One region of the Vibrio tritonius genome, then DNA from elsewhere that is predicted to be linked to it. Evidence: riboswitches for the same ligand, from Rfam matches in the RefSeq annotation. Region 1 holds a riboswitch; the other holds the start of a gene.
What was found. A riboswitch is a leader RNA that binds a small molecule or an ion and turns the genes downstream of it on or off. The one in region 1 is predicted to bind cobalamin.
Positions count from the first base shown of each region.

Region 2: linked by a shared signal. The riboswitch ahead of JCM16456_RS14655 (TonB-dependent receptor domain-containing protein) and the one ahead of JCM16456_RS19790 (cobyrinate a,c-diamide synthase) in region 1 are both predicted to bind cobalamin.

Region 1 covers NZ_AP014636.1:996,637-1,008,056, forward strand. The annotation lists gene cbiK (sirohydrochlorin cobaltochelatase) at 1-447, opposite strand, end outside; gene cobK (precorrin-6A reductase) at 515-1,330, opposite strand; gene JCM16456_RS19750 (precorrin-3B C(17)-methyltransferase) at 1,327-2,130, opposite strand; gene JCM16456_RS19755 (cobalt-precorrin 5A hydrolase) at 2,115-3,203, opposite strand; gene JCM16456_RS19760 (cobalt-precorrin-4 methyltransferase) at 3,190-3,954, opposite strand; gene JCM16456_RS19765 (decarboxylating cobalt-precorrin-6B (C(15))-methyltransferase) at 3,941-4,516, opposite strand; gene JCM16456_RS19770 (cobalt-precorrin-7 (C(5))-methyltransferase) at 4,503-5,108, opposite strand; gene cbiD (cobalt-precorrin-5B (C(1))-methyltransferase CbiD) at 5,105-6,313, opposite strand; gene JCM16456_RS24015 (cobalt-precorrin-8 methylmutase) at 6,310-7,008, opposite strand; gene cbiB (adenosylcobinamide-phosphate synthase CbiB) at 7,018-7,968, opposite strand; gene JCM16456_RS19790 (cobyrinate a,c-diamide synthase) at 7,965-9,572, opposite strand; cobalamin riboswitch at 9,632-9,813, opposite strand; gene cobA (uroporphyrinogen-III C-methyltransferase) at 10,445-11,218, shown strand; gene cobD (threonine-phosphate decarboxylase CobD) at 11,264-11,420, shown strand, end outside.
Region 2 covers NZ_AP014635.1:3,288,050-3,299,469, reverse strand. The annotation lists gene lexA (transcriptional repressor LexA) at 1-221, shown strand, start outside; gene JCM16456_RS14685 (class I SAM-dependent methyltransferase) at 302-1,120, shown strand; gene dinF (MATE family efflux transporter DinF) at 1,221-2,525, shown strand; gene sthA (Si-specific NAD(P)(+) transhydrogenase) at 2,584-3,984, opposite strand; gene fabR (HTH-type transcriptional repressor FabR) at 4,317-4,970, shown strand; gene JCM16456_RS14665 (YijD family membrane protein) at 4,954-5,331, shown strand; gene trmA (tRNA (uridine(54)-C5)-methyltransferase TrmA) at 5,366-6,472, opposite strand; cobalamin riboswitch at 6,621-6,817, shown strand; gene JCM16456_RS14655 (TonB-dependent receptor domain-containing protein) at 6,873-8,711, shown strand; gene murI (glutamate racemase) at 8,817-9,629, shown strand; gene JCM16456_RS14645 (RNA recognition motif domain-containing protein) at 9,598-10,047, opposite strand; rRNA gene JCM16456_RS14640 (16S ribosomal RNA) at 10,604-11,420, shown strand, end outside.

The DNA.
Region 1 (11,420 bases):
GTGAGTGGCACCGTGCCCCATCAATACAAGGCGTTCATCTGCTGCCAATTTAGGCGATTGATGTTTCAGTGCCGCAATCAAATCTTGGTAATCGTCATAACTGCTCAGCAGAGGCAAGCCGATGTTCAAACGAGCAAATTTGCCTTGAAAACTCTTAATTTCACGAGCGATTTTTTCGTACTCATCACCATTAATGATGTGCAGCGATTGCACTAGAACATCTTCGTAACCCGCATCCAACAAAGCTTGCAGCGCTTGCTCTGGGTTGTTGATTTGTACGTTGTCGCGACGAGCTAACTTCTTAATGATCATTGAAGAAGTAAACGCACGAAACGCATCACGATCTGGGTGAGCGTCAGCTAAAGTCTGTTCGCACGCCACAATGTTTTTTTCCATTGTCTCTGGGTAACTGGTCCCAAAGCTGATCACTAACAAGGCTTTTTTCATGTTTCTTTCCAGATTAAGGGAGATGCGCGCACAAAGGTGCTTCATCCGCATCTCGATTAGAGTCTATTTATTCGTGTTCTTGGGTTCCAATCCACTGGGTAAACAGGGACTGACAAGCGGATAATTCACTTAACACGGCGTGGTATTCCCCACTGAGCACCGGCTGTGGACGTTCAATCACAACACACGCAATGCCGAGTTCTAAACACGGACGCATCTTTTCTAAAAAGCCGCCCGCTTGACCCGATTCTTTGGTCACCATCACATCCGGTGCGACCGTTTTGTATAGCGCATGGTTGAAGGCTTCACTGAACGGCCCTTTCATGGCAATCAAGTTATCCACGCCCAAACCAAGCGCTTCACATTGCTGCATGACTTGGGCGATCGGCAATACACGGGCAATCAAATTTTGCTCCGGTAATTGCTGGCAAAATGTGCCGAGATCTTTACTGCCGGTGGTGAGCAGCACTTTCTGCCACCCTTGGCTTTTTATCTCTTCGCACGCTTGCTGCACCGATTCCACCCGAGTAATCAGTTCATGATCAATATGTTGACTTTGGCGTTCAAAGCGCACCAACGGCAGGTTTAACCCGATACTTGCGGTCATGATGTTTTGACGCAGCTCTTGCGCATATGGATGCGCCGCATCAATCACATGGGTAATGTGATGGTCGGTCATCCACTGCTGCATTTGCGCGACATCCATGCGCCCGACAATCAATTCACCTTGAATGCAAGGCTTGCCATCGCTGCCTTGCGCCATTTGGCGACCGGCATCGGTCGCCACAGAAAAGGTGTAATGAATGCCTAATTGCTCCAGTTCACGACATACGGTAATGGAATCCGACGTGCCACCAAAGACCAATAACTTAGGAGAACTCACTGTGCTTCGCCTGCCAGTTCAGCGTCAGTTGTCGTTTCTTCTACCGGCGCACTTTCATCAGCTGCATCATCTCGTGCCACTTCATAACCGCGCGGTGTTACCATCAAGCCATTTTCAATGTAAGTCGATTTATTGCCGACAATCACCAAGGTGCGCATGTCAACCAATTCAAAATCCATCTCTTCGAACGTGGTGATCCATTTTTCTTCTTTACGACGACCCGCTTCTTTGACGATGCCCACTGGCGTTTTGCCGTCGACAAACGGTGCCATCAGTTCAAACGCGCGTTTCAAATGACCTTCGCGACCGCGACTGCGTGGGTTGTAGAAACAGACCACAAAGTCCGCTTCGGCTGCGGATTTCACCCGTTGTTCAATCACTTCCCAAGGGGTTAATAGGTCGCTCAAGCTGATGTGACAAAAATCGTGCATCAAAGGTGCGCCAAGCACAGAAGCGGCAGCAATACTGGCGGTCATGCCCGGAATCACTTTCACTTCCACGTCCCATTTTTGGCGTGTCACCATTTCTAAAATCAAGCCCGCCATGCCATACACGCCCGCATCACCACTGCTGATGATAGAAACGGTTTTGCCTTCTTGCGCCAACTCAAGCGCCGTGGTGCAACGCTCAATCTCTTTACACATGCCGGTTTTGATGACGGTTTTATCTTTGATCAGCTCTTTCATCAAATGGGTGTAGGTTTTGTAACCCACAACGATGTCCGATTCTTCAATGGCGCGGCGCGCTTCAAAGGTCATCATATCTAGGCCACCAGGGCCAATACCTACCACGTATAACATGCTTTTTTAACTCCAAAAGTGAAGGTCATGCCTTGTTGTTTCACGGTATCTCCGACCAAACACCCTTGGCTTATGATCCAGGCTGAGGGCTGAGAAACGGCGCCAACACCGACCGTTTTTCTAACAAACTCTGATTCTGGGCCACTCCAGCCCGAATCGTTTAATTGTGCCGCGCTGAAAAAGCTCAGCGAAGCGTAATACTGTTGAGCCAACTGCAAAATCGCAGGCTCATCGTGTTTAACATCAATGCTGGCAAACTGGGTTAACGCCAAAGGATGCCAATTGCGCTCTTGCAGTAATTCAGCAAAGCTCTGCGCCATTAAGCTCGGTTCAAGGTCGCGGCGACAGCCCATGCCGACAACAAGTTGCTGCGGCACGATATGATAAGCATTTGAAAGTGCCGACCACTCACCTAACTCTTGCTGCATCGAGACCAGCAGTACATGGTCGCAATAACCCGCTTCGCTTGGCTGCTCAAGCTGGGTTAGACCACGTAAATCAAGCCGATTGAGATCCAAATCGAGCCAAGCGATTGTGCACTGATCAAAATAGATCCCTACTTTTTCACCGCTAACCAAGGCTTGATTAAGCACTTTTACCGCGTCACGAAAATCCACCATGGTGGCGCCAAGTTGCTTGACCAACACATCAATCGCGCAAATCTGATTCACATCCGTTGCGGTGGTGATCACTGGCGTTGCGCCCACGCGAGCCGCCAATTGACACGCCAGTTCGTTCGCGCCGCCAATGTGCCCAGACAGCAAGCTAATGACATGCTGCCCTTTTTCATCCATCACCAGTACGGCAGGATCGTGCAGTTTGTCTTGCACTAGTAGTGCTAAGGTGCGCACCACAATCCCGCACGCACCAATCACGATGATTGCTTCGTCGCGAGCAAAAGCTTCCGCTAAGGTGGCAGCAAAACTGCCACTAAACGCAGTAAAACCCGGTTTGAGGTATTTCTCGGCGCAGTAACATTTCACCGGCCACAACGCTTGAATGCGCTCGGCCAATGCCTGCCCACCCGGGGTTAACGAGAGTAACGATACCCTTGCGGGATCAGCGATACTCATGGCTAAACTCCGCATCGTAGAGTTTGGAGTAGTGATACTCTTCCCCTAAGAAGCGCCCGACCAAAATCAGTGCGGTTTTGTTGATGCCAGCTGCATTCACTTGCTCAGCAATATCGGTTAAATCGCCGCGAATGATTTGGCAATCATCCCACGTGGCTTTGTACACCACCGCCGCTGGCGTCTCTTGTGGGTAACCGCCTTTGAGAAGCTGTTTCACCACACTCTCAATGCCTTGCACTGAAAGGAAAATCGCCATCGACGTTTGATGGGCCGCAAAGCGTTCAATCGATTCCAATTCCGGCGTTGGCGTACGACCTGCCATGCGGGTAATCACCAAGCTTTGTGACACTTCAGGAACCGTGTATTCCACGCCCAATTCCGACGCTGCGCCCAAGAAAGAAGAGACCCCCGCCACAGAGCGAAAACCAATGCCGTGTTTACCCAGCTCTTCCCCTTGTTCACGAATTGAACCGTACAGCGACAAATCACCAGTTTGCAGACGCACCACCAGCTTGCCAGCTTTGATGCCGCTCACCATCAATTCGGTGATTTGATCAAGGTGCAAATACGCACTGTCGTGACATTCTGCTTCTGGTTTGCAGTAATTGAGCAGCTCTTTATTGATCAGCGATCCCGCGTAAATCACCACGTCGGCTTGGCTAAGAATGTTGTAGCCTTTGAGGGTAATCAGTTCTGGGTCGCCGGGACCTGCCCCCACGAAGTACACCATCGAAGGATCATACGTTGCCATGAGCTTTCCCCTTTTTACACGACACCACAAAGGTCGGGTTATTTGGTTTGAAGTAGTAACCTTTGCCGAGTGTGGCATAGTTAGACACCAAAATTTGGCAGCAATCGAGATCGTCTACGTCACACTGTTTCAGGTGGTTAAGCGCCTCGTTAAGGTTATCTTGCAAAATAAAGCTCAATACCAAACGCCCTTTTTCCATCAGGTGCTCTAGGCTCCAATCGATGATGTCGGTAAGATTACCGCCGCTGCCACCAATGAACATCGCATCCACATGACCGGTGAAATCACACGGCGCTTTTGCCGGAATCACTTTGATCTGTTCACAGCCAAAACGCTGGCAGTTGTCTTTGATCAAATCAACCGCTTGTGGTTTTTGCTCAATGGCGATGATGTTCAAATTAGGATGACGAATTGCCGCTTCGATCGCGACACTACCGGTGCCTGCACCGACATCCACAAAGCGACTCGCGTGATGTAAATCCAATCGTTCTAATACTACCGAGCGCACTTCACGCTTGGTCATTGGGACGGTTTCGCCCCGTAAAAATTCACTGTCTTTCATTGACTATTATCACCACATTCATGTCGTATTCTGCCTGCACTTGCTCGGGAGCGAGCACAGAAATCCTTTGGGTTGGGTAACCGAGGTTTTCACCAATGATCATGGTCCGTTTGAAGCCGCGCGACAGGATTTCCTGTGCGATTTGATAAGGGCCGATCACCTTGTCGGTCACTAATGCCGTTTTGTCGTGCATTAAAATAAAATCCAAATTGGGCTGCTTGCCGTGGCTACTGGTGATGTACACATCGTTCATATCCAGCCCCACCGCACTAAACAGCGCTTGAATCGAGCTGATGCCCGGTACAATTTGGCGCTCATGCTCAGCAAAGGCTTCGGCAATGCGTTTACCAATGCCAAACAACATGGGGTCGCCCGAGGCGAGCACCACAATCTTGCGCGTTTGGTTAACGCGCAGCCATTCGATGGTGGCATCGATATCGACGCCCATCAGATGTTTTTCTGCGGGGTGTTCATCAAATTCACTAAGGAGACGTCGCCAGCCAACCAGCACATCCGCTTCATCGATCAAAGCTTGCGCTGCATGGGTGATCAGCGCTTTATCGCCGGGTCCGGTACCAATTACGCTGATCATGCTAAGTCTCCTTTTGGAACCGACTTATCGGCTACCTCGCCAACAATCTCGCTCACTGGTCGGTTTGAACCAAGCACGATGTTGTCGTAGGAAAACAGCACCACATCGCAAGTCATCTTATGCGTGGCATAACGCAGCATATGCTCGACTTTCTCGACAATCGCTTTGGCAATTTCGTTATACACGCCATCGAAACCTTGTTCGTGAATCAGTTCCATCGCCGCTTCGGTGGTTGGACACGCAAACACCGCTTTGAGCAGATCGTTTGGCGCGCCAAGTAAAGCCAAATGCGTGACCAAGGTTTCCATGCGCGCATCCGCCACATGGGAGTGCGTATGAAATACCCCCGCCGCCACTTTCACCAACTTGCCTAAGTGGCCGACCATGATCACCCGTTTAAATTGCAGGCGATTGGCCTCTTGCAGCATGTAGCCAACAAAGTTACTCATGTTCACCACCAGATCGCCGCTTAAATGCAGCTCATCGGTAACAAAGCGTTCGCCATGATTGCCCGGCACGAAAATGATTTCTTCCATACCAAAAGCGCGCTTTTGCTCAAGCTCAATGGCAAGGGATCGTTTCCAACTCTCTTCCGACATCGGCGTCACAATGCCGGTTGTACCGATAATGGAAATACCGCCTTCAATGCCTAACCGAGCGTTGTAAGTGCGGGTGGCTCGCTCTTCTCCCTCTGGAGCAAAGATGACTACTTTCGCCCCTTGATTAGGGCCAATCACACCACGCACTTCTTGCTCGATGGTATGACGTGGCGTTTTATTGATTGCTGCCCAACCAATCGGCAAGCCGACGCCTTTTTTCGTCACCACACCCACGCCTTCTCCACCAGTGATTTCAATGTCGGTGCTCTCTTCTAACAAGGACACACGCGCAAAAATCAGCATATCGTGGGTGGCATCCACATCATCGCCACCATCTTTACGAATCGCCGCGACCGCTTCATTGCCTTGAATAGAAGGCTCTTCCACATTCAAATTGAGCGTCACGCCCGATGGCGTCACAATCGATACCTGATAAATCAGCTGTTGGCGCGCAATCATCAAGGCAGCTACTTTTGCCGCAGCGGTAGCGCACGACCCGGTGGTGTAACCTTTGCGATAAGACTTTCCACGATGCCAAACTAACTCTTCCCCACCGGGACTGGCACTCGCGCTAATCGGTGAGGCTTGCTGAGTCTCTTCGCTCATGCGTTTGCCTTATCGTGATCGGCTTGTGCTTGGGCTTTTGCAGTGTCGGCTGCCGTATCGCGAATGTGGTAAAGCACCGCATTAATAATGGCCGCCGCCACGTTGCTACCGCCTTTGCGACCGAGCGCTGCAATATGTGGGAAACGGCTTTCGTGTAGGGCTTGTTTCGATTCCGCCGCACCAACAAAGCCCACGGGTACACCAATGGCGATGGGTAAATTTTCGGCATCAAAACGCGCTTCATGGCTGAGTAATTGGAACAACGCCGTTGGCGCATTACCAAACACAAACACATGGTTGCCTTCTTCTTGCACCACTTTATCGACCGCGGCCATAGAGCGAGTAATGCCGTTGGCTTTGGCAATCTCGGCCACTTCAGGATCGGCGATATAACAACGCGTTTCGCAGCCATATTCGGCTAATAAACGTTTGTTAATGCCTGATAGCGCCATGGTGGTGTCGGTAACTAAGGTGCAACCAGAAAGAATCGCTTGTTGCAGTTTATCCAACACATCCGGTGAAAATTTTAGGATTTCCAACCAATCAAAATCCGCCGTGGTATGAATGGCACGGGTAATGACCTTTTTTTCCAACTCATTGTGAAAACGGTAATCGGGAAATTCTTCCGCGATGATGCCGTCGATGATTTCAAAGCTCGTACTTTCAATGAGTTGCGGCTGTTGAATAAAGGTCATAATGATTCCCTAATGAATAATCCAAAAACAAAGTGTGAAAATAATCAGTGCGGCGCATGACGCGACAAACATCATTTTATTAGTGTGAACAATATCTTGTGGCTCGATGTCTCGGTGATGATCACCAATCCACGGTTTATCGACCATTTCACCAAAATAGCGGTTTGGACCGCCTAAACGAATACCGAGCGACCCAGCAACAGTCGCTTCCGACCAAGCTGAATTAGGGCTTTTATGCTGATAGCGATCACGCCAACCAATGTGCAGCGCATTGCGCCAGTTAAAATTCAGTGCCCAAGCCGCAAATGTTAAGAGCAACCAGCCTAAACGTGCCGGGATAAGATTGAATAAATCGTCCATTTTGGCAGAAACAAAGCCTAACTCGCGGTAACGGTTGTTTTTGTAACCCACCATCGAATCAAGGGTATTAACCGCTTTGTACGCCATGGCAAGCGGCACCCCACCGATAAACAGGTACATCAAAGGCGCAAACACACCATCGACACTGTTTTCCGCCACGGTTTCAACCGTGGCGCGAGTAATTTGCGGCGCTTCCAATTGCGAAGTATCACGACCAACAATGTAAGAGAGCATGATACGACTTTGCCCCAAATCCCCTTGCATCAAAGGCTTCATCACATCCAAAGCGCAATCTTTCAGGCATTTACCCGCCAATACCGTCACTGCCAACCAAAGCTCGACTGCGGATCCCAGTAACCAGTGCCAGTGGAACAGACTAAACAGCAAACCTTGAGTGACCGCGTAACTTCCACCGACAACAATCAGCCATAAAATACCACCAGCGATGTAGAGCCACTGCGGTTTTTCACCTAAGCTGCGCAGCCATTTCTCCATCCAGCTAATGGAATTACCAATCCAACGAATCGGATGCGGCCAATTGGGCGGATCGCCAATCAGCCAATCGAGCATAAACGCAAACCAGATGATGATAAGGCTCATTTTATTGCCTCGTTTATTGGTTTAGTGCGTGAAAGTTGGTTCTCTTTTGCAAGAGCAAACCAGTGCTTAATTAGCTCTGGCTGTTGAGCAAAATGCAGGTGCAGATAGGTCGCTAAAGTATTGCCAACTTGATAACCACCACCCCAACGCGAAATGATTTCGCCATCGCGTTCTTTGGTCATATCGAACACAGGTTCAAGCTCAGTCGTAAACTCTGAATAATGAAATTCGTGACCGCGTAACACTGTTCCTTGCGGACATATCACCGTATTGGTGTTGGCGGTAGCAAAGCAGTAACCAAATCTTTTCAATGACTTGGTCATAGTGCTACGGCCAGGTAGAATCCCCACCATAGGGTGTGTGTCCCCCTTAACATTCCCTTTATTTAGGGTGTGTGTCCCCGTTAATGGATGTGCGGAAAGGTGTGTGTCCCCGTTAGTTTTAGTAGTTTTAGGGTGTGTGTCCTCGTAAGTGGTGAGGCTGTCGCCGAGGTACATCAAGCCGCCGCATTCGGCATAAATGGGGGTGCCTTGTTGATGGAGCGTGCGCAGTGATGCAAGCATGCTGCTATTTTGCGCTAATGCTGCGCCATACGATTCCGGATAACCGCCGCCGATATACACTAAGTCACATTCAGGTACGGCTTCATCATCTAGAGGACTAAAGCGCACTATGGTCGCGCCTTGCTGCTCGAGTAAATCGAGATTGTCTTGGTAATAGAAGTTAAACGCGTTGTCGTGGGCCAGCGCGATAGTTAAACCCGCTCCCGCTTGGTCTGCTTCTTGATCGGACTCTGCATAGGATTCTGGCAATGCATTGAGATCGGGGAAAGCAAATTCGTTGATGTCTGCGCCCTGATCTTCTATCTCACTTAGCGCCAGCAAGGCATCTAAATCGATATGCTCTTCTATCGCCTCTGCAAGAGTTTGCCAATGAGGATCAAATCGTGAAGATTCTTGCGCGGTCAACAACCCTAAATGGCGCTCGGGCAATTCGATTGCTGGCAACTTAGGCAGGCGACCTAAGACGGGTATTTGACAGTATTTTTCCACTGCCGCGCGAATCAAATCTAAGTGAGAATCGGAATTAACGTTATTGAAAATCACCCCTGCGATATTGAGTTCTGGGTCGAAGTGTTGGAACCCCATCACGGTTGCAGCGGCAGAGGTCGACACAGCGCGCCCGTCCACGACTAAAATTACCGGCAAATTCAAATCACGAGCAAGGCCGGCGGTACTGCAGTAATGTGGATCAACGCCATAACCATCGTAAAGGCCCATTACCCCTTCGATGACAGCGATATCTGCTTTACGAGTATGAGAGTAGAAAAGAGAACGCATGGTGTCTGCTGGCAGCATAAAGGCATCCAAATTACGCGATGCCACACCGCTGACACGAGTGTGCCAAGCAGTATCAATATAGTCCGGTCCGACTTTATAAGGTTGCACCGCTAAACCGCGATTGGTTAGCGCCTTTAGCAAACCTAACGTCATGGTCGTTTTTCCACAACCACTGTTTGTACCGGCAATCACAAATGCTTTCATATTCCACCACAAGGTATAAGTTAGTCCTTGATAGGGAGAGTTTTGAAAAACAATCAACACAAAGCCTACCTTGCGGCATGACCTGTTCTGGTTGTTTCCACTCTCTTCCCACCGAAGAAGTTTTGGAATTCATAGTGACTCGTCTTCTGGCTTAGCGTCATTCGCTTTGGCTCCTTCCCGTTTTCTAAAACAGTGGTGTTAGCCAAATTGTCAGCATTACAGCAGCGGGGGCTGCGGAGGATTCTCACCTCGCTTCCGGAGCATCGCTCACACGATGCGCATCTCTATGATAAACAAATAAATAAACGCGCTTACTATACCTCAAGCTTATCCCAAGCGACATGCGCTTTGCGCCACATTCCCTTCATCTTTAATGTAACTAATCCACATCCTAACTAAGCCACATCACGCTAACAGAGAATAACAGCACAAATTTTTGGCTAACTGCAACCAAGATGCTTAATTAAACAGCCAATGAGCTGTATTCGTCTTTGCCATGTTCGTGCTGTTACACAAAATTAAAGTGCTACCATATTAATATTTACCGCTATTCATCCATGATATAGATCAAGATATTTCTGTTTTCTTTCTATCTTTAGTTAATTGGTTAAAATAAATTCTTCTCGGTAAATCAGGCACTTTAAATATTTCTCCACATTGATTATTCCTTCAGCTAAATTGAATTTTATTCATCTATAAATTGAAATAATTTCATTTTTTCGCGCCGCTTTTATATTCTGCTGTTTATTTCTCTATTTATTTTTTCGTAAATCGTTATTAACTGACACATTATTGTCGTGGCTCAAAAAAAGACGCGATCAGCGATGGTACTGTCAAACGCAGATACCAAATAACATCAATAACATAGTGATAGCCAATCGTGAGCAAGGCCGCTCAACGATTTTCCTCACTGAATAAAGAGAAAAGTAAACATGCCAGGAAAAGTATGGCTCGTCGGAGCAGGTCCAGGAGATCCAACCCTTATTACCGTAAAAGGTTTACACTGCATTCGCCAAGCCGATGTCTTGGTCTACGACCGACTTGTGTGTAAAGAACTGCTTGATGAAGCAAACGCTCAGTGTGAATTGATCAATGTGGGCAAAACCCCTAACTTTCATCCTATCCCACAAGAAGAAATCAATAATATCTTGATAAAACATGCACTTCAGGGGCAGAATGTTGTTCGGCTAAAAGGTGGCGACCCATACGTATTTGGTCGCGGTGGTGAAGAGGCAGAAGCGCTAATTCCACATCATATTCCGTTTGAAGTCGTACCGGGCATCACCTCTGCGATTGGTGGATTAGCCTACGCAGGCATTCCTGTAACTCACCGTGATTGTGCCTCTTCTTTTCATGTCATTACCGGACACCGTAAAGAAGGGAAAGATCAGGTGGACTGGTCACAATACGCCAAACTTGATGGCACCTTAGTGGTGTTAATGGGAATGAGCCAGCTAAGTCACATCTGTCAGTCGCTTATTATGTGTGGCAAAGATGCCTCCACCCCGGTTGCCGTGGTTCGCTATGCGTCACGTAAAGAGCAACAAGTGGTGTGCGGTAACTTAGACAGCATCGCCAGCTTGGTGCAAGACGCTGGATTACGCTCTCCAGCCCTGATCGTCATCGGTAAGGTCGCGGAAAAACACACAATTTTGGAATTTACTGCCACGCATCACGAGATACAATCGTTAGTACTTAACCAGTAAGTGGCCTTATAACAACACAACATCAATATCATTTGGGAAGCGCGTATGGCCAAAAGTGGGCAGCACGGTGGAAATGTCATTCAAATGGCACAAGAGCACGGTTTAAACCCGGAGCAGGTCATTGATTTTAGCGCCAATATTAACCCCTTAGGTATGCCACACAGTGTGAAACAAGCCATTATCGAGCAGCTCGATTGTGTTG
Region 2 (11,420 bases), on a different replicon from region 1:
TGTTGGCAGTACACAAAACACAAGATGTGCGTAATGGTCAGGTGGTCGTTGCTCGTGTTGAGGATGACGTGACAGTTAAGCGGCTAGAACGTAATGGTTCCACTGTATTACTGCATGCAGAAAATGACGATTTTTCACCTATCGAAGTCGATCTTACCTGTCAGCAACTTACCATCGAAGGTATTGCTGTCGGTATTATCCGTAATACGGATTGGATGTGATTTTTATCTGAGATCTATTCTCATTAACTTGCCAATCTAATTGATATTCATTATCATCTTTCTGTGATTTCATAAGGAAGATGATAATGTCTACTGATTTCAATTCATCCCTCAAACGTTATCAGATCCCAACTAATCTCGTCCAACCTTTGTGGTTACGCAGTAGAGAGAGCTTGGCGGATAATGGACTGATTTATGATCCCATTGCTGCGACAGCATGTTTGCGTTGTCAGCTTGCTCCTGAATGCTTAGCTGGCGATATTAATCAAAAGCAATTACTTCATGCTACGCTTACACAACTCTGTGACCAACAAGTTCGTTGTTTCCTAGAGGCTCATCCAGATGGCTGGATAGTCAATGTCGGTGCTGGTTTAGATACTCGTTTTTATCGTATTGATAATGGCCGTTGTCATTGGATTGAGTTAGATGTTAGTGAAACATTGTTGTGGCGTCAGAAACTTTTCCACGCTAGTGAGCGATATCATAATGTCTGTGGTAGTGTGACTCAGCTAAATTGGTTTGATTCTCTTCCTGTTCCAGAATATGCCCCAGTAATGATCGTATGTGAGCATGCTTTACTCGACTGTAATGCGTCACAGGTAGCCGATTTTGTTCATGCGTTAGGTCTGCATTTTTCGAGTGCCGTTGCTTGTGTTGTGTTGGCAGGGGATAAGAGTGCCTCTTATCTTGGCCAAAGGATGGGCTCTGGCGAGTATCAGCATGGTTTTGCGAGTGCCAAAGATGCCATGCTTAACTGTTTGCCTTGGTTGACGAGCGTCGCAGTTCTTTCTCCATTTGATCGTTATTGCCCTCGATGGAAGCTGTGGCAACGATGGCTTAGTAAGTTGTCTCATTATAAGTACCGATTAACGCCTATCGTTACCACTTTGCGTTGGTAACGACATTCATAGTGTAATTCTTATTACTTCGATACACTTTGCTTAACAAATAAGAGGGCAAAGTGTGCAATTTATTCTTCAAACATTAGCGAACCGAACCATGCATAAGCAAGTTTTCTGGCTTGCGATCCCTATGGTGTTATCCAATATTACTGTTCCTTTATTGGGATTAATCGATGCTGCCGTTATTGGTCATTTAGAGCATGCCTGGTATTTGGGCGGAGTAGCTCTGGGTAGCACCATGATCAGTGTTACCTTATGGTTGTTAGGCTTTCTGCGTATGTCGACTACGGGACTCACCGCTCAAGCTGTGGGGGGAGATGATGCCCACCAATTGGTTCGTGTTCTGGTGCAAGGTTTGTTGATGTCTCTGGTGCTAGCTGTAGGTTTTTTGCTTATTCATCGTTTGGTTGCTCAAGTCATTTTTGATTGGAGCCAAGCCAGTGATGAAGTCAAACATTATGGTTTCGAGTATTTCACTGTTCGTGCATGGAGCGCACCAGCCGCGTTAGCTAACTATGTATTACTCGGCTGGTTATTGGGAACCCAAAATGCGAAAGCGCCTATGTGGATGGTCATTATCACTAACGTCGTCAATATTTGCTTAGATTTTTTGTTTGTGGTGGCTTGGGATTGGAAAGTAGAAGGGGCTGCTCTTGCTTCTGTGATCTCTGATTACGTAGGGACTGTGTTTGCTCTGTGTTGTGTGATTCGCTATTGGCGAAAAAAACACCTGCCAATGCCTAGCGCTTTGTGGCAGCAGGTCAGTCATGGGCTAGGGCGTTTTATCAAGTTAAACCGAGACATTTTTCTTCGTACTCTTTGTTTGCAGTTGGTTTTTAGTTTCATGACATTTAGGGGAGCGGCGATGGGTGACCAAACTGTTGCCGCCAATGCCGTGTTAATGAGTTTCCTGATGTTCATCTCCTACGGTATGGATGGGTTTGCCTATGCTATGGAGGCAATGGTGGGGAAAGCCATTGGTGCGAAAAGCGCTGAGAAATTGAAAGAGGCAATGATTGGCACTGCATTTTGGAGTTTAGTGATTTGCCTTTGTTTAACCTGTTTATTTGGCTTTATGGGAGATCATTTAGTTGGGTTGATTACGGATATACCTGTTGTGCATCAACGAGCAATGATCTTCCTTCCTTGGTTGGTAGCGATGCCTTTAATCAGTATGTGGTGTTTCCTTTTGGATGGTGTGTTTATTGGTGCGACGAAGGGAAAGGAGATGCGTAATAGTATGTTTGTTGCGGCTTTGGCTTTCTTTATTGCTTTTGGTGCAACATTGTCATGGGGTAATCATGGTCTGTGGTTTGCCATGCTAAGCTTTATGGCTTTGCGAGGTTTAACTCTTGGAGTGGTAATGACGCTTCAATGGCGTCGGCAACGTTTTTTGATATAAGAAAAATAAGCCCCCGTTTCACTACTTAGTTAGGCGAGGGCTGTAATTAGAAATATGGTTAAAACAAGCGGTTTAGACCATTGAGAGCTGCAACACGATAAGCTTCTGCCATCGTTGGATAGTTGAACGTTGTGTTAACGAAATATTCGATGGTATTGGCTTTGCCTTTTTGTTCCATGATTGCTTGGCCGATATGGATGATTTCTGCCGCACGCTCACCAAAACAGTGGATGCCCAAAATCTGTTTAGTATCTCTATGAAATAGGATTTTTAGGCTACCGACATCTTTACCTGCAATCTGAGCTCGAGCGAGATGTTTAAATGATGAACGACCTACTTCATAAGGGATCTTTGCGGCTGTTAATTCTTGTTCAGTTTTGCCAACGGAACTAATTTCAGGAATAGTGTAAATACCAGTGGGTATATCTTCAATGAGTTGGCTTGATGCTTGGCCAAAGGCAATAGCCTGAGCAACGAATCGCCCTTGATCATAAGCTGCACTTGCCAGACTCGGATAACCAATCACATCGCCGACGGCATAAATGTGTTCTGCCCCAGTTTGATAGTTCTGATTTACGTGCAATTGACCTCTAGCGTCGGCTTCAATTCCAACCGCCGATAGATTTAACTGATCTGTGTTACCAGTGCGACCATTAGCGAACAAAAGGCAGTCTGCTTTCATTTTCTTGCCGGATTTTAAGTTCAAGATCACACCGTCATCTTTGGCTTCCACTGATTCATAGGTTTCATCATTACGGATAATGATGCCGCTATTCCAGAAGTGGTAAGAAAGTGCATCTGATATTTCGTTATCCAAGAAAGAAAGTAGTCTATCTCTAGTGTTGATTAGGTCTGTTTTAACCCCTAAACCGCGAAAAATAGAGGCATATTCGCATCCAATAACGCCTGCGCCATAGATGATGATATGGCGTGGGTCGTGGTTAAGGCTAAGAATGGAATCACTGTCGTAAACTCGAGGGTGATTGAAATCAACATCTTTAGGCCGGTATGGGCGTGAGCCTGTTGCGATGACAAATTTGTCTGCAGAATAGTGTTCAATACCGCCTTCGATGTCTTGAACTGCAATGGTGTTTGCATCAACAAACTTCGCAGAGCCAAATATTAGACTACAGTCGTTACGATCATAAAAACCTTGTCTTAGGCGAGTCTGTTTATCGATAACACTTTTTGCATGGCCGAGAATATCGGAAAAGGAAGCGTGCAGACTGGAACGATTTTTACAAAATAGGGGATTATTATTGAATTCAATAAAGCGGCTAACAGCATGACGTAGCGCTTTGGAAGGTATTGTTCCCCAGTGTGTGCACCCGCCACCAACGCTATTTTCTTTTTCAATTATGGCAACGTTCTTTCCTGCTTTAGCTAGACCCATAGCGGCACCTTCGCCTCCAGGGCCACTGCCGATGACAATTACGTCAAAATGGTTGTTGGGTGTCATTGGAAATCCTTTCTTGCTGTTTACATTATTGTTTCTTTATATTAACTCACTTGAAAAGTATGAAAACGTAACAGACGTAGCACAGTGGCGAGGATCACGCGTTCTCGGTTATTTAATCTGTTACATCACCTGCTACGATGGATAATGATTCTGGAAAAGCATTATCTTAGTTGTTCGTTTAACATCATGTTTTGATGGTAAATAACAGCCAGTTGTCTTAGTTGGCAGATAAGGCCCTTTTCGAATTAGGCAACTTATTTTGTTACTTAGACAATGTGCATAATCAGGTTATAGTATGGTCCATAGTTTCCTTAATCGAGAAATGATTCCCTATGAAATCCACAGGAATCCGCGCCCAGCAAAAAGAAAAGACTCGTCGTTCGCTTATTGACGCGGCATTTAGTCAATTGAGCGCCGAGAGAAGTTTCTCGAATTTAAGTCTTCGAGAGGTTGCTCGAGAAGCCGGAATTGCACCGACTTCATTTTATCGTCACTTTAAAGATATGGACGAATTGGGTTTAACTATGGTTGATGAAGGTGGTTTACTGCTGCGTCAACTTATGCGCCAAGCTCGCCAACGGATTGTGAAAGAAGGCAGTGTGATTCGCACATCGGTTGAAACTTTCATGGAGTTTATCTCTAATAGTCCAAACGTATTTCGCTTGTTGCTTCGTGAACGTTCCGGCACTTCTGCTGAATTCCGCGCCGCTGTTGCCAGAGAAATTCAGCACTTCTCCGCTGAATTAGCGGAGTACCTTGTTGTGATGGGGATGCATCGCAGTGAAGCAGAAACTCAAGCACAAGCTTCGGTTACTTTGGTATTTTCTTCCGGTGCAGAGGCGTTAGATCTTAATCGTCAAGAACGAGAAGAACTGGCAATTCGTTTGATACGGCAGTTACGAATGATTGCCAAAGGTGCACATTGGTATCGGAAAGAACGTGAACACAATCTAGTAAAGGATGAAAAAAATGTCGACGCAAAATGACAAGTCCAATCCAGGTTCGGAGAGAAAAACGTTAGTTCTTGCGCTCATTGCAGGGATGTGTGCAGATGCCATTCTTTCGTGGCTTACGATGAATGAAGTCTCATTTTCAATTTTCCCTCTAATTGCTTTAGTGTTAACTCTGCAGGCGCTGTATCAGGAATACTTACGTCATCCTATTGCTGAGGATGTACCTTTAGTTGGTTTGGCGTGTTTTTTTGTTGGCGCGTTTGGGCATTCGGCTTTCATTAAAGCTCAGTACCCTGAATCCGGGTCAAATTTCTTTTCGCTAATTATTTTATTGGTGTTAGTGCTGTGGGTAGGCAAGAAACTTGGTTTTCTTTCACCCAAGGATAAAAAATAAAAAAACGAGCCGTTGGCTCGTTTTTTTATGCAAACTATTTTCGTTCTAAGAACACACCAGCTTCCATATGGTGGGTGTATGGGAACTGATCAAATAGCGCAAAACGTGTGATTTTATGTGTTTCACACAAAATATCTAAGTTTTCTTTTAACGTTTCAGGGTTGCATGAAATGTACATGATACGTTCGTAACCTTGGACCATTTTGCAAGTATCTTCATCCATGCCCGCACGAGGTGGATCGACAAAAATAGTGTTGCAGTTGTAGCTTTTTAGATCGATACCGTTGTCTTTTAGGCGACGGAATTCTCGCTTGCCTTCCATTGCTTGAGTAAATTCTTCTGCAGACATACGAATGATTTGTACGTTGTCGATTTTGTTTGCGGCGATGTTGTATTGTGCTGAGTCAACCGATGGTTTAGCCAGTTCAGTTGCCAATACTCGCTCAAAGTTCTGTGCTAGCGCTAAAGAGAAGTTGCCGTTACCACAGTACAATTCAAGAAGGTCGCCTTTGCTGCCTTGAGTGCAATCTACAGCCCATTCCAGCATTTTCTGAGCAACCTGACCATTGGGTTGCGTAAAGCTGTTTTCTACCTGTTGATAGATATATGGCTGACCATTTACATGCAGTTTTTCTACGACGTAATCGCGGTCTAGCACGATCTTCATTTTTCGGGCACGACCAATCAGGTTGATGTTATAACCTTCTTTCGTCAGCGTTTCTTTTAACGCTTTAGCCTGATCAATCCAGTCTTGTTCTAATTGACGGTGATACAGTAGCGAAATAAGGATTTCGCCGCTCAGAGTTGAGAGAAAGTCGACTTGGAAAAGCTTGCGACGTAAGACATCTTCTTTCTTTAGTTCTTCGACAAGGCATGGCATAAGCTCGTTGATCAATTCGCTTGCTGCTGGGAATTGGTCAACTCGATATTTTTCACGAGTTTCTTGGTTGAACATGATGTAGTAAAGATCGTCGCCTTCGTGCCATACACGAAACTCTGCGCGCATACGATAAAACTGATTTGGAGACTCGAATACTTCTAACTCGGGTACGTTATACGGAGTAAACATCTCATTTAGACGTGATACTTTTTCGGCTAACTGTTCAGAGTAGCGGTTAGGGTTGACATCAAGAGTCGCCATTACATTACCTTTTTATGGTGTGCGTGATTTCAGAGCGCAGATTTTATTCAATACAAAGCTTATGTCCAGTTTTGTCCTAATCTAATTCGTTTTATCAATAAAAAAGTAAAGTCTAATAGACTTTATTAGACAATCTTTAATTTGGTTCTTACTATCCAATTGAGTTGGTGTGCAAACGAGAAAATCTCGTTTGCACTTAAAAGGGAATCTGGTGTAACTCCAGAACTGACGCGCAGCGGTAATAGAGAACGAAAGCTCATTTGATGACACTGCTTTTTGTGGGAAGTCGAGTAAGTAGGATAACAGCTCTTAAGTCCGAATACCTGCCAACAACTGAGCACATAAAAGGACACATAGATCCTGCTCAGCTTTTTTACGCGATTTAGGACCAAGTAAAGTCATGAAAAAATCTCTTATTGCAGTGGCAGTGGTGTCAACTGCGGCGCATGTACATGCGGCAAATAGTCAATCTTCTTCAATAAATGAGACGGTAGTCGTTACTGCGAACCGTTTTGAACAGCCCCAGTCTGCTGTTTTAGCATCTGTAAGCATTATAACCCGCCAAGACATAGAAAGCATGCAAGCTGATAGTGCCCTTGAAGTGCTTCGAACCTTACCCGGTGTCGAGATCAACTCTTTGGGAGGTAAAGCTCAGGATACGTCTATATACATACGTGGCACCTCAACGCAGCATACTTTAGTACTGGTTGATGGTGTTAAAATTAATTCTGCTACTTCTGGTGGTGCATCTATTGGGTTAATCCCTGCTTTTGCAATTGAAAAAATCGAAGTGATCCGAGGGCCAAGAGCGGCTATCTATGGTTCTGATGCTCTGGGTGGTGTGATTAGTATTACGACTGCAGGTAAAGGAAAATCTTTGCATAAAGCGACGATAGGCTACGGTGATAACAACCATAAGCTGTTAGGTTGGCACTCTTCTGGCCAACTTAATGAACAAACACATGGTTCGTTTATTGCTGCGAAGGAAAAGAGTGATGGTCACCGTGTGTATCAACTTGCACCAAGTGAAGATAAGCACGGTTATGATTCAACGAGCTTTTTTGGTAGCGTAAACCATCAGTTCAATGACCAGTGGCGTTTGGAAGGGAGTGCTTATAAGCAGGAATCAGACAATGAATATGCCAGTCAGTATGGTGGTCCAAAGCAAGAGAGTAATAACGACTTTTACAGTCTAATCGGTGGAGTGAATTTTCAAGTCGACAATTATAATTCGAAATTGACGGTATCTACTGCGCACAACGAAGCGTGGGATGGCGATGCAAATGGCTCCTCAGGAAAAAGTGCGCTGTTTACTCGTCGTAACAATGTTGTTTGGCTGAATACACTGACCCCAGTTGATGAAGTTGCTGTGAATATTGGATTGGATTACACAAAAGTTAAAGCGCATCGTGGTGGTACCAGTACTACGGATTACGACGATACCAGTAAGGATAACAAAGCAGGTTTCCTTACTTCACTAATCAGTGTTAATGAATTTACCGCTGAGGCAAGTGTTCGGCATGATGATGACAGTTCATTTGGCGGACATTCTACTTGGAATGTTGGGCTGGGATATCAGTTAATGGATAGCCTTCAGGTTGTGGCAAATTCAGGTACTGGGTTTAAAGCACCAACATTTAACGACTTGTACTGGCCTGGTCAGGGTAATCCGGAACTAAAACCGGAAGAATCGATCTCCAATGAGCTAGGGTTACGTGGTTATTCAGACTGGATTGATTGGGAAGTTTCCGTTTATAAAACAGACATTGACAACCTAATTGAATGGGCTCCAGTTGGGGCTGGTGGCGCTTGGATCCCTGCTAACGTGAATAAAGCTCGAATAAAAGGTTTGGAAGTCTCAGCTATTTTTGATACATGGTCAATAGAGCATAAATTATCGGCAGAATGGAAAGATCCAATTAATAAAGAAACGCATGAGCAGTTGGCACGTCGTGGTAAGCAGAACTTTAGTTGGCTGGTGAGCTACAACATCGCTAAATTTGACCTATCGATGGTTGCTAATTATGTGGGTGACCGCAGAGATAATAATAACGATAAGATGGGTTCATATACCACTGTTGATCTGGCGACACGTTACCACTTTACAGACCATTTTAGTATGGGTGTAAAAGTCAGCAATGCTTTTAACGAGTCATATGTGACAGGCTTAGGTTCTGGTAGTTATTACTACATGGCTGATGGCCGAAATGTTTTTGCTAGCGCAGAGTATAAGTTTTAACTAAGTAAACCGCCTTTGGGCGGTTTTTTTATATCAGCTTGACCATTGCGATAGGGAAAAGAGAGAGTATGATCAACGCGGATTTAATGATTGAGCCTATAAACTGTGACTAATACCAATCGACACAAAATTCTGATTTTTGACTCTGGAGTCGGGGGGCTATCTGTTTACCAGCAGATTCAAGAACGCTTACCCCAATTAGATGTTGTCTATTTTTTCGATAATGCGGCTTATCCATATGGAGAGCTGACACAAGATATTTTACTTGAAAGAGTGGAACGGTTTGTCACGGAGTTGGTGCACAAAGAAAGAATCGATTTGGTCGTGATTGCTTGCAATACGGCGAGTACGATTGTTTTGCCTCGATTAAGGGCTAAATTAACAATGCCTATTGTCGGGGTTGTTCCTGCAATAAAACCGGCTTCTTTACTTGCAAATCTTGCCGTAGGCCTAATTGCGACACCTGCGACAGTGACTAGGCAATATACTCATGAATTGATCCGCCATTTTTCTCAAGATAAGAAAGTTGAGCTACTCGGTTCCACAAGGCTTGTTGATATGGCTGAAGAAAAGCTACGAGGAAAAGAAGTTAACCAGCAAGAGCTGCGATCAGTACTACTGCCACTTATTGGAAAGATTGATGTAGCAGTACTGGGGTGTACTCACTTCCCATTGATTAAAAATGAAATTCAATCGGTTTTTGGGAATAGCGTGACGCTGGTGGATTCAGGGGAAGCAATAGCAAGAAGGGTTGAGTCACTGCTTTGCCCTGAGCGAAGTCCTGATAATAACCCTCCAAGCAAATTACTCAATAAGATCTACAGTAGCGCACCAGCTTGGGAAGAAGGTGCGCTAAATGAACGTTTGTCCTTATTGGGCTTTAAACCTATTCAGACATATCTTCATTCGGATGTTTAGGGTCATTAGCAACGCGAACCTTCAAGGTTCTTTGCATATAGTCGGCTTCATTTAATTTTGTTATGGCGTTCTCAGCAGTAACCGATGACATCACTACAAAACCAAATCCACGACGTTTACCTGTGCGTTTATCCTTCATCAATCGTACGGCGAAGACTTCTCCATGCTCAGCAAATAAATCACGGACATTCGATTCGTTTGCTTTATAAGGTAGGTTTCCCACATAGAGAGTTGTTGTACCAAGTGTTGTGTTTGTTTGAGGTGCGTTGTTGGTATTGAATAAAAAATTGCAAATAAAAAAGGTGACGATCACACCAATCAAGAAACTAACAGCAGGTTGTATTTCTATTTGACTAAATAGAAACGCACCTACCAATGCAAAAACAACAGTAATCAAAAGAGATTTTTTAGAGTTCATATTGAATGCTACTTATCTGATAAATGTAAGAGGCGTGTACATAATTAACAAAATAGACACATGAATCTTACGTATATGCTTGGTTTTTTTCCAACCAAATGCTGTGACCCCCCTCAAATGTTGATATTTTATTCGATAAAACGTGATTTGATGCCTTTTTAATCGAACAGTTTTATTTTTCAAAAAAACACTTGTCATTCATGGTGAGCTCCCTATAATGCCGCCTCACCGACACGGAGTAAGCAATTAACAACGTGATTCACAAATAGTGAAAAGGTGATGAGAAAAAACTTTTAAAAAGTTGTTGACTCATAAAAATTAAAGCGTATCATACGCACCCCTAGCAACGAAGGATGTAACCCTTGGTTCAGCTAGAAGCTCTTTAACAATTTAAACCTATCAATCTGTGTGGGCACTCGTTGATGATAATCATAGCTTCTTAGGAAGCACAATGGTTTCAATGAACTGAGTGACCAATTAAGTCTTCGGACTTAGCACAGTCAATTCATTTCAACTTCGGTTGAAATATCAGTATTCATTGAGCCGAAAAAACTTTTAATTGAAGAGTTTGATCATGGCTCAGATTGAACGCTGGCGGCAGGCCTAACACATGCAAGTCGAGCGGCAGCGACATAAACAAACCTTCGGGGGCGATTATGGGCGGCGAGCGGCGGACGGGTGAGTAATGCCTGGGAAATTGCCCTGATGTGGGGGATAACCATTGGAAACGATGGCTAATACCGCATAATAGCTTCGGCTTAAAGAGGGGGACCTTCGGGCCTCTCGCGTCAGGATATGCCCAGGTGGGATTAGCTAGTTGGTGAGGTAAGGGCTCACCAAGGCGACGATCCCTAGCTGGTCTGAGAGGATGATCAGCCACACTGGAACTGAGACACGGTCCAGACTCCTACGGGAGGCAGCAGTGGGGAATATTGCACAATGGGCGCAAGCCTGATGCAGCCATGCCGCGTGTATGAAGAAGGCCTTCGGGTTGTAAAGTACTTTCAGCAGTGAGGAAGGCGGATGTGTTAATAGCGCATTCGTTTGACGTTAGCTGCAGAAGAAGCACCGGCTAACTCCGTGCCAGCAGCCGCGGTAATACGGAGGGTGCGAGCGTTAATCGGAATTACTGGGCGTAAAGCGCATGCAGGTGGTCTGTTAAGTCAGATGTGAAAGCCCGGGGCTTAACCTCGGAATAGCATTTGAAACTGGCAGGCTAGAGTACTGTAGAGGGGGGTAGAATTTCAGGTGTAGCGGTGAAATGCGTAGAGATCTGAAGGAATACCGGTGGCGAAGGCGGCCCCCTGGACAGATACTGACACTCAGATGCGAAAGCGTGGGGAGCAAACAGGATTAGATACCCTGGTAGTCCA